DNA from 4 places in the Kosakonia sp. Marseille-Q7440 genome. Region 1 is predicted to be linked to each of the others. Evidence: predicted binding sites of a transcription regulator. Region 1 holds the regulator's gene; each other region holds the start of a gene.
The links. The regulator PurR, encoded in region 1, represses purine synthesis genes. The targets are predictions, from matches to a motif close to CANGCAAACGTTTGCNTG.
Positions count from the first base shown of each region.

Region 1 (2,201 bases):
CAATTGCCAGCGCAAGCAGGGGGAAATTTATTTTCATCTTTTGACTCCGAAATGGACATGCCGACCCTCTACCGGGTCGCGAAAGGCAAAAGTATGACAGGTGTCACAAAAAACAGAAGTGAGCGTACGGAGAAAAGTTTATTGCGCAACGGGTAACAATGGGGACGCAAGAACCGAGGGAGAGGGCTCTCCCTCGCATCAGATCAATGCAGTGCAGCGGTCAGCGCGCCGAAAACGATCAGGCTCAGAACGATGACGGTGGTGAAGAGTGAATACTTAAGATCGGTGCTCATCAATTTTTCTCCATTTAATTTCCCCACAAAAAGTGAGCCTGCGCATTTTTGCACAAATTATCTGAAAAATCTTGCGCGAATTGGCAGCAGAACCGTTTTAATACTTCCCCTTTTGCTCAAGATCAGACAAAATTCGACGCTAAATTTATTAGCGTACCGGCCATTGACTCCCCTCCTGACGTCCAGTGTCGTTTTCCCGGCGTACCGCACTCACTTTGATGGGTTCAGGGTGATTAAAGGCAAACGTTTACCTCAAGAATTATCAGGAGCTTACGATATGGTCTGGAGTAATATCTGATGGCAACGATTAAAGATGTCGCGAAACGAGCAAACGTTTCCACTACAACCGTATCACATGTAATTAACAAAACCCGTTTTGTCGCCGAAGAGACGCGCAACGCCGTCTGGGCGGCAATCAAAGAGCTGCACTATTCGCCAAGCGCCGTCGCGCGCAGCCTGAAAGTGAATCACACCAAATCGATTGGTCTGCTGGCAACCAGCAGTGAAGCGGCCTACTTTGCCGAGATCATCGAAGCGGTTGAGAAGAAGTGTTTCCAGAAGGGTTACACGCTGATCCTCGGCAACGCCTGGAACAGCCAGGAGAAGCAGCGCGCCTATCTGTCGATGATGGCGCAAAAGCGTGTCGATGGCCTGCTGGTGATGTGCTCTGAGTACCCGGAAACCGTGCTCACCATGCTTGAGGAGTATCGCCATATTCCGATGGTGGTGATGGACTGGGGCGAATCGAAGGCGGACTTCACCGATTCGGTGATCGATAACGCCTTCCAGGGCGGCTATATGGCCGGCCGTTACCTGATCGAGCGCGGCCATCGCGATATCGGCGTAATCCCGGGTCCGCTGGAGCGCAACACCGGCGCAGGCCGTCTTGCCGGTTTTATGAAGGCGATGAACGAGGCGATGATCAACGTGCCGGAGAACTGGATTGTGCAGGGCGACTTTGAGCCGGAGTCCGGCTACCGCGCCATGCAGCAGATCCTCGGCCAGTCCTCGCGCCCCACCGCGGTCTTCTGCGGCGGCGACATTATGGCAATGGGCGCACTCTGCGCCGCCGATGAGATGGGGTTGCGCGTGCCGCAGGATATCTCCGTCATTGGCTATGACAACGTGCGCAACTCGCGCTTCTTTACCCCGGCCTTGACGACGATTCATCAGCCGAAAGACTCGCTGGGCGAAACGGCATTCACCATGCTGCTCGATCGCATTGTGAATAAGCGTGAACAGTCGCAGTCGATTGAGGTGCATCCGCGCCTGGTGGAGCGCCGCTCGGTGGCCGATGGCCCCTTCCGCGATTACCGCCGTTAATCCCCTCCCGCGGGAGCCTTACTCCGGCTCCCGCAGCCACTCCTTATTCAACGTTTCGCTGTCCCCCAAGTAATCGAGCAGCCAGTTCAGTGCAGGTGACGCCTCGTTTTGTTGCCATGTCAGGCAGCAGGCGGCATCCGGAAACGGGTTTTCCAGTTCAAGCGCCACCCAGTCACCGCTATCGAGCCTCGGGCGGGCAAAATGGGCTGGCACCATCCCCACACAAAGCCCCGCCGACAGGCACGCTTCCGACGAGGCCCAGTCAGGCACCATCACCCTTTTCTGGTTATCCAGCAGCCAGGTAATACGCTTTGGCAAAGAGCGGGAGGTATCCTCCTGAATCAGCGACGGCCAGTTGCGCAACGTCTCATCGCTTAACGGACCGTCGAGCTGCGCCAGCGGATGCTGACGTGAGACGACACACTTCCAGCTCAAAGTGCCCATATCGCGAAAAGCATAGCGCCCCCCGACGGGGATCGCCTGCGTAGCGCCAATCGCCAGTTCAACACGGCCATCGGCGAGCGCATCCCAGACGCCGTTGAACACCTCCTGGTAGACAACCAGCTCGACATCGCTGAAGTGACG
Region 1 covers NZ_CBCPLT010000001.1:1,833,130-1,835,330, reverse strand. Annotated here, with positions in the region: gene ACWPW2_RS08455 (MFS transporter) at 1-37, opposite strand, end outside; gene cydH (cytochrome bd-I oxidase subunit CydH) at 204-293, opposite strand; gene purR (HTH-type transcriptional repressor PurR) at 591-1,616, shown strand; partial or broken gene punR (DNA-binding transcriptional activator PunR) at 1,613-2,201, opposite strand, start outside.

Region 2 (2,201 bases), 980 kb from region 1:
GGTCAACGCAGTAATCGATACGAACTTGTGCCGGGTCCATCTTCCCCAGCAGGCTGACATGGGTGATTTGATCTTCTGAAACATGCTCTGCCAGAAGCGGCAGGATCTCTTTTACCGGCACCACACCTATGGTGAGGATCGCCAACGTCGCACTCATCTTTGCTTTCCGCCTTTCAAAACTGCTTTTAGTTATGTTCTCTGCACAACAACCGACGGAGGATGGAACACCGCCGCCGTGTAAAGAGAATGTGCCACTCCTGTGTTCTAATAAATTCCAGTAACAATGAATATAAACAGTGACTGGCATTAAGCCAGTCAAAAAATGTGATGCAAGCGACTTTCTGAAAGGTTCAGGAAATCATGCTGGCGGGATCGCCGGATTAGCTTTTATCGGGATCCTCGTAACGCTTTTTCGCATCCAGCGCTTCCTGCTCCGAAGGGTGTTCGCTGATCAAAGAGTCCGGTTTCGGATGATCCGCGCGCAGTTCATACCAGGTGACAGTTGCGTCGCTGGGTCCCTTCTCAACAGCTACAACACGGGCTTCACGCGGATAGGGCGGTTTAGTCGGCATAGCTTATTCTCCTTTTGCAGTTAGAGAGATAAGTATAGTCAAACGTTTCGCTAACTGGCGCGCGCCAGGCGCAAAGCCGCCTCAATTTCTGCCACCACCGCCAGCGGCGGCTGCGCGGCATCGACCACGAAGTGCGCGGCATCGCGATAGAGCGCATCGCGGGTGGCGAGCACTTCGCTCACCTCTTCGCTGATCGGCTTGCCGGTCAGCGTCGGGCGTAGCCCCTCTTGCGGAAAGGCTTCCAGCCGCCCTGCCAGCACATCGACCGGCGCGCAGAGGTAAATCACGCGCCCGTGTTCGCGCATAAAACGGCGGTTATAGTCGCTGAGAATAATGCCGCCGCCGGTGGCGACGACCAGAGCGGGTTCGGTCACGGCTTCCAGCGCCGCCGTTTCACGGGCGCGAAAACCGGCCCACCCCTCCTGCTCTACGATTTGCGCAACGGTCTGTTGCGCCTCTTCCTGCAACCAGCTATCGGTATCGATAAACTGGAAGCCCTGTGACAGCGCCAGCGCCCGGCCAACAGTGGTTTTACCGCAGCCGCGTGCGCCGATGAGAAAGATGGGTAGCGTCATGAGCAGGTTGTTCCTCCAGGCCCCCGGTTGGGGGACAACAATAAGATGGCGATGATAGCACTAAACCAACGGCGCGCGCTGCGTAAGATTAACGTTACACACTCTCAACTTTGCGTAACAGAACGTTCTGGCGCAGCCTTTGTGCCTGTAAAGTTTCTGTGGCATCACCTGTAGCGGCAACCTTACTGGAAGTGATAAAAACTGACAAGCCCGGTTACGGCGTCTGGCGGCGCTGGCGCTCAAGCAGCCACTTATCGAGCTGCGCGGCGAACTGCTGGCGATCGCGCTGCGAGAGGGAGTCCGGGCCGCCGGTCTGGATGCCGCTGGCGCGCAACGTATCCATAAAATCGCGCATGGTCAGCCGCTCGCGGATGGTTGCTTCCGTGTAGCGCTCGCCGCGCGGGTTGAGCGCTGCCGCCCCTTTTGCGATGACTTCCGCCGCCAGCGGAATATCGGCAGTGATCACCAGATCATCCGGCGCGCAGAGGCGCACAATTTCGTTATCGGCAACGTCAAAGCCTGCCGGCACCCTGAGCGCGCGGATCACCTTAGAGGGCGGCACGCGAAGATTCTGGTTAGCGACCAGCGTTAACGGCGTCTGCGTCCGCTCCGCGGCGCGAAATAAAATCTCTTTAATCACATTCGGACAGGCGTCCGCATCAACCCATATCGCCATGGTGACTCCTTTTTGTTTCGGCGCATTGTCCCTTTAATTGCCCGCCGGGGAAAGCAGAGATCCTTTCGCCCTCGCCGGAAAAGCGCGTTAAGCTATGAATCACATGCAATAACAAGCAGAGAGGGACGTGATGGAAAAGAAAATCGGTTTTATCGGCTGCGGTAACATGGGTAAGGCGATTCTCGGCGGGTTGATCGCCAGCGGCGAGGTGAAACCGGGGCAGATTTGGGTTTACACGCCAACGCCTGATAAGGTCGCCGCCCTTCAACAGGAGTATGGCATCAACGCCGCGCAGAGCGCGCAGGAAGTCGCGCAGATCGCCGATATTGTCTTTGGTGCCGTGAAGCCGAACATCATGGTGAAAGTCCTCAGCGATAT
Region 2 covers NZ_CBCPLT010000001.1:849,515-851,715, reverse strand. Annotated here, with positions in the region: gene ACWPW2_RS03785 (AroM family protein) at 1-157, opposite strand, end outside; gene yaiA (protein YaiA) at 381-572, opposite strand; gene aroL (shikimate kinase AroL) at 623-1,147, opposite strand; gene ACWPW2_RS03770 (YaiI/YqxD family protein) at 1,362-1,823, opposite strand; gene proC (pyrroline-5-carboxylate reductase) at 1,954-2,201, shown strand, end outside.
Region 2: a site for PurR is predicted at 1,164-1,181, ahead of aroL (shikimate kinase AroL). Genes of this name have one in related genera too.

Region 3 (2,201 bases), on a different contig from region 1:
GGAGGTAGTGCCGAGTTTTTCATCCACCTTCCAGCTGAGATTAGGGTACTTCTTCTCTTTTATCTCGCGCAGATCGTCCAGCGCGACATGCCCGGGGGCAATGGTCAACTGGCTCTCATTCACTTCCGCCAGCGTGCGCGGGCGATAGCTGCCGACGCGATAGACCAGCTGTTGAGAAACGGAGTAGTAGACCGGCCCGGTCTGGTAGCTTTTGACGCGCTCATTGTTATAGACCAGCCCGGCGGCGAGCATATCGGCGTTGTCGTGATCGAGGTCGTCAAAAAGCTGGCTGATGTTCTGGCGCACGGTGATTTTGAGTTTCACGCCGAGGTAGTCGGCAAACTGTTGCGCCAGCTCGTAATCGAGGCCGTAATTTTTGCCGTTAATAGAGGTGTAAGTAAGCGGCGTCGAAATGGTACTGACGCGCAGCTCCCCGCGCGCCTGGATAGCCGCGATGCGGTTATCGGCTTTGCCAAACCAGGGGACTGATGGCCACAGCGCCGCTGCCAGCAGCAGGGTGACAATGCCGATGAGCAGATAATTAATCTGAAATCTTTTCAAGGAGTTAATTCTCTGCGCCGTACTTTGCCTCAAAAGGTTTTCGCAATCACAGCAAGGGGGTTGCTGCTGATTAAGCGGCATTCTGCGTAACAAAACGGCAGTTGGCAACAAATTACAGCATTCGGCCACAGCTATTGCTAAAAATCGCCAGCGCTTTTTATTTCCACGCAAACGGTTTCGTCGGACGTCAGGATTCTCTATAATGACGCCCGTTTTCCCCTGGTGCACACTTTAAGCGTCCCCGACGCTTCGTAATCGAAGACGAGAGACTTATGATGGAAATTCTGCGTGGTTCGCCTGCCCTGTCCGCATTCCGTATTAACAAACTGCTGGCGCGGTTTCAGGCCACCAACCTGCCGGTGAGCAATATTTATGCCGAATATACTCACTTCGCCGACCTCAACGCGGCGCTCAGCGAAGAAGAGTACGCCCGGCTCCAGCGCCTGCTGAAATATGGTCCCAGCCTCAGCAGCCACACCCCAACCGGAAAATTACTGCTCGTCACTCCTCGTCCCGGCACCATCTCTCCCTGGTCATCCAAAGCTACCGACATCGCCCACAACTGCGGTCTGGAAAAGATCAACCGCCTTGAGCGCGGCGTGGCGTACTACGTTGAAGCCGCCAGCCTGACCGACGCCCAGTGGCAAGAGGTGGCGGCTCAGCTGCATGACCGCATGATGGAGAGCGTATTTAACGCTGAAGCGGACGCCGCGCGTCTGTTTGAGCACCACCAGCCCGCGCCGGTACAGAGCGTGGATCTGCTGGGCGAAGGCCGCCAGGCACTGATCGACGCCAACCTGCGTCTCGGCCTCGCGCTGGCGGAAGATGAGATCGATTACCTGCACGACGCCTTTACGCGCCTGGGGCGCAACCCGAACGATATCGAACTCTATATGTTTGCCCAGGCTAACTCGGAGCACTGCCGTCACAAGATCTTTAACGCCGACTGGGTGATTGACGGGCAGCCGCAGCCGAAGTCGCTGTTCAAAATGATTAAAAACACCTTCGAGAAGACGCCGGACTTTGTGCTCTCTGCCTACAAAGATAACGCGGCGGTGATGGAAGGTTCCGCGGTTGGTCGTTTCTACGCCGATCGCGCTGAAGGTCGCTACGATTTCCACCAGGAGCCGACCCATATTTTGATGAAGGTGGAGACGCACAACCACCCGACCGCCATTTCACCATGGCCGGGCGCAGCAACCGGCTCCGGCGGCGAGATCCGCGATGAAGGCGCGACCGGGCGCGGCGCGAAGCCGAAAGCGGGTCTGGTCGGCTTCTCCGTCTCTAACCTGCGTATTCCCGGCTTCGAGCAGCCGTGGGAAGAGGATTTCGGCAAGCCGGAGCGCATCGTTACCGCGCTCGATATCATGACCGACGGCCCGCTGGGCGGCGCAGCATTCAACAACGAATTTGGCCGTCCGGCGCTGAATGGCTACTTCCGTACCTATGAAGAGAAGGTCAACAGCCACAACGGCGAAGAGCTGCGCGGTTACCACAAGCCGATCATGCTGGCAGGCGGGATCGGCAACATCCGTGAAGATCATGTGCAGAAGGGCGAGATCGTGGTTGGCGCCAAGCTGATCGTGCTTGGCGGCCCGGCGATGAATATCGGTCTTGGCGGCGGTGCAGCCTCGTCAATG
Region 3 covers NZ_CBCPLT010000002.1:1,328,441-1,330,641, forward strand. Annotated here, with positions in the region: gene mltF (membrane-bound lytic murein transglycosylase MltF) at 1-642, opposite strand, end outside; gene purL (phosphoribosylformylglycinamidine synthase) at 891-2,201, shown strand, end outside.
Region 3: a site for PurR is predicted at 726-743, ahead of purL (phosphoribosylformylglycinamidine synthase). Genes of this name have one in related genera too.

Region 4 (2,201 bases), on a different contig from region 1:
TCATCGCAAATCTCGAAGATCTCTTTCATACGGTGGGAGATATAGACGATGCCGCGCCCCTGCGCTTTCAGCTCGCGGATCACGCGAAACAGCGACTCGGTTTCGGTATCGGTCAGCGCATCGGTCGGCTCATCCATAATGATGACCTGCGACTCATAGCTCATCACTTTGGCGATTTCGACCATCTGCTGATCGCCAATAGATAGCTCGCCTACCGTGCGATCGCTTTTAAAACGCAGATTGAGTTTGGCCAGCAGCGTGTTGGCTTCGGCGAACATCTTTTTCCAGTCGATTTTGCCGAAGCGGTTAACAAACTCGCGGCCAAGAAAGATGTTCTCGGCAATGGTGAGCTGAGGAATCAGGTTCAGCTCCTGGTGAATAATGCCGATGCCCGCTTCCTGAGAGGATTTTGGCCCGCTGAAGGTGGTCTCTTTACCCAGCCAGAGCAGCGAACCGGCGTCACGGCTGTAGATGCCGGTCAGCACTTTCATCATTGTCGACTTTCCGGCGCCATTTTCACCGACCAGCGCCATCACGCGGCCGGAATAGACGTTCAGCGCAGCGCCGGAGAGGGCTTTAACGCCGGGAAAGGATTTATCAATGCCTTTAAGTTGCAGTAATGCGTCCATGATCGCCTCAGAAGGTGACGCCGGCACAGAGAATGATATTCGCAAACGGGGAACACTCCCCGCTGCGAATAACCGCCTGACTACCTGCGGTCTCTTTTTTGAATTGTTCGTGCGTAACGTACCGCACTTCGATGGTATTCCCCTGGTGTTGCTGCAGCTGCTCAAGGTGAGTGAGCAACGTTTCGTGGAGCTGCGGATTCAACTGCTTGATCTCCGACGCGATGATTGCGGCCTCAACCTGCATTTCCGCGGTCACCACTTCCAGCACCTGCATAAAGGAAGGCACGCCCTGGGTTAACGCCATATCAATGCGTTGCGTACTGCGCGGCACCGGCAACCCGGCATCACACACCACCAGCGTATCGGTATGACCAAGACGAGAGATGACAGAAGAAATATCAGCGTTCAGAACACAACCTTTTTTCATATTTTTGCTCCATGAGCGAAACGTTTCGCTGACGGCAGTGTAGTACGAAGATTGTTCTGAAAACTATCGCCTGATTGAAGAAGTGTGATCGAAATCGAAACGTTTCGCTCATCGCGATGGCGAAAAAAACGGCGCAGCTTTCTTAAGGGAAATTTCTGGCAATTGATAGCAAAAACCCCTCTTAGGGAGGGGTTTGAAAGGTGTCAGATTTCGACCTGCGTTCCGAGTTCGATAACCCGGTTCGGTGGGATCTCAAACTGGTCCGGCGCGCGCAGGGCGTTGCGTTGCAATACCAGGTAGAGCTTACCGCGCAGGCGCAGATACCACGGACGTTTACCGAGGATCAGCGACTCGTGGGACATAAAGAAGGAGGTTTCCATCATCCGGCAACTCAGCCCTTCCAGCCCGCAGCGGTGGAACACCTCTTCGACGTTCGGCGTTTCGCGCCAGCCGTAGCTTGCCACTACGCGCCAGAAAGTGGGCGAAAGCTGCTCAATCTGCACGCGGCGAACGTTATGCACATAAGGCGCGTCCTCCGTGCGTAACGTCAGCAGGATCACACGCTCATGCAGCACCTTGTTGTGCTTCAGGTTGTGCATCATCGCAAAAGGAATGACGTTCAGCGCGCGGGACATATAAACCGCTGTTCCCGGCACGCGAACCGGCGGCGATTTCTCCAGCGAGGCGATCATCGCCTCCAGCGAGTTACCGTGCTCATGCATCCGGCGCAGCAGGCGGAAACGCTCGCTCTTCCAGGTGGTCATCACCAGGAACATCACCAGACCGAGGCTCAATGGCAGCCAGCCGCCGGAGACAATCTTATCGAGGTTCGCCGAGAAGAGCGGCACATCGATGCAGAGGAAGAAGAGCAGCAGCATGCCGACCAGAATCTTATTCCAGTGCCAGTTTTTGCGCGCCACGGTGGTGAAGAGCATGGTGGTCAGCACCATGGTACCGGTCACCGCAATACCATACGCCGCCGCCAGGTTGCTGGAGTGCTCGAAGCTGACAATCACCAGCACCACTGCGAAGTAGAGCAGCCAGTTGATAAACGGGATATAGATCTGCCCGGACTCCATCTCCGAGGTGTGAATAATCCGCATCGGCGCCAGATAACCGAGGCGTACCGCCTGGCGCGTCAGGGA
Region 4 covers NZ_CBCPLT010000002.1:104,136-106,336, forward strand. Annotated here, with positions in the region: gene rbsA (ribose ABC transporter ATP-binding protein RbsA) at 1-629, opposite strand, end outside; gene rbsD (D-ribose pyranase) at 637-1,056, opposite strand; gene kup (low affinity potassium transporter Kup) at 1,260-2,201, opposite strand, start outside.
Region 4: a site for PurR is predicted at 1,070-1,087, ahead of rbsD (D-ribose pyranase). Genes of this name have one in related genera too.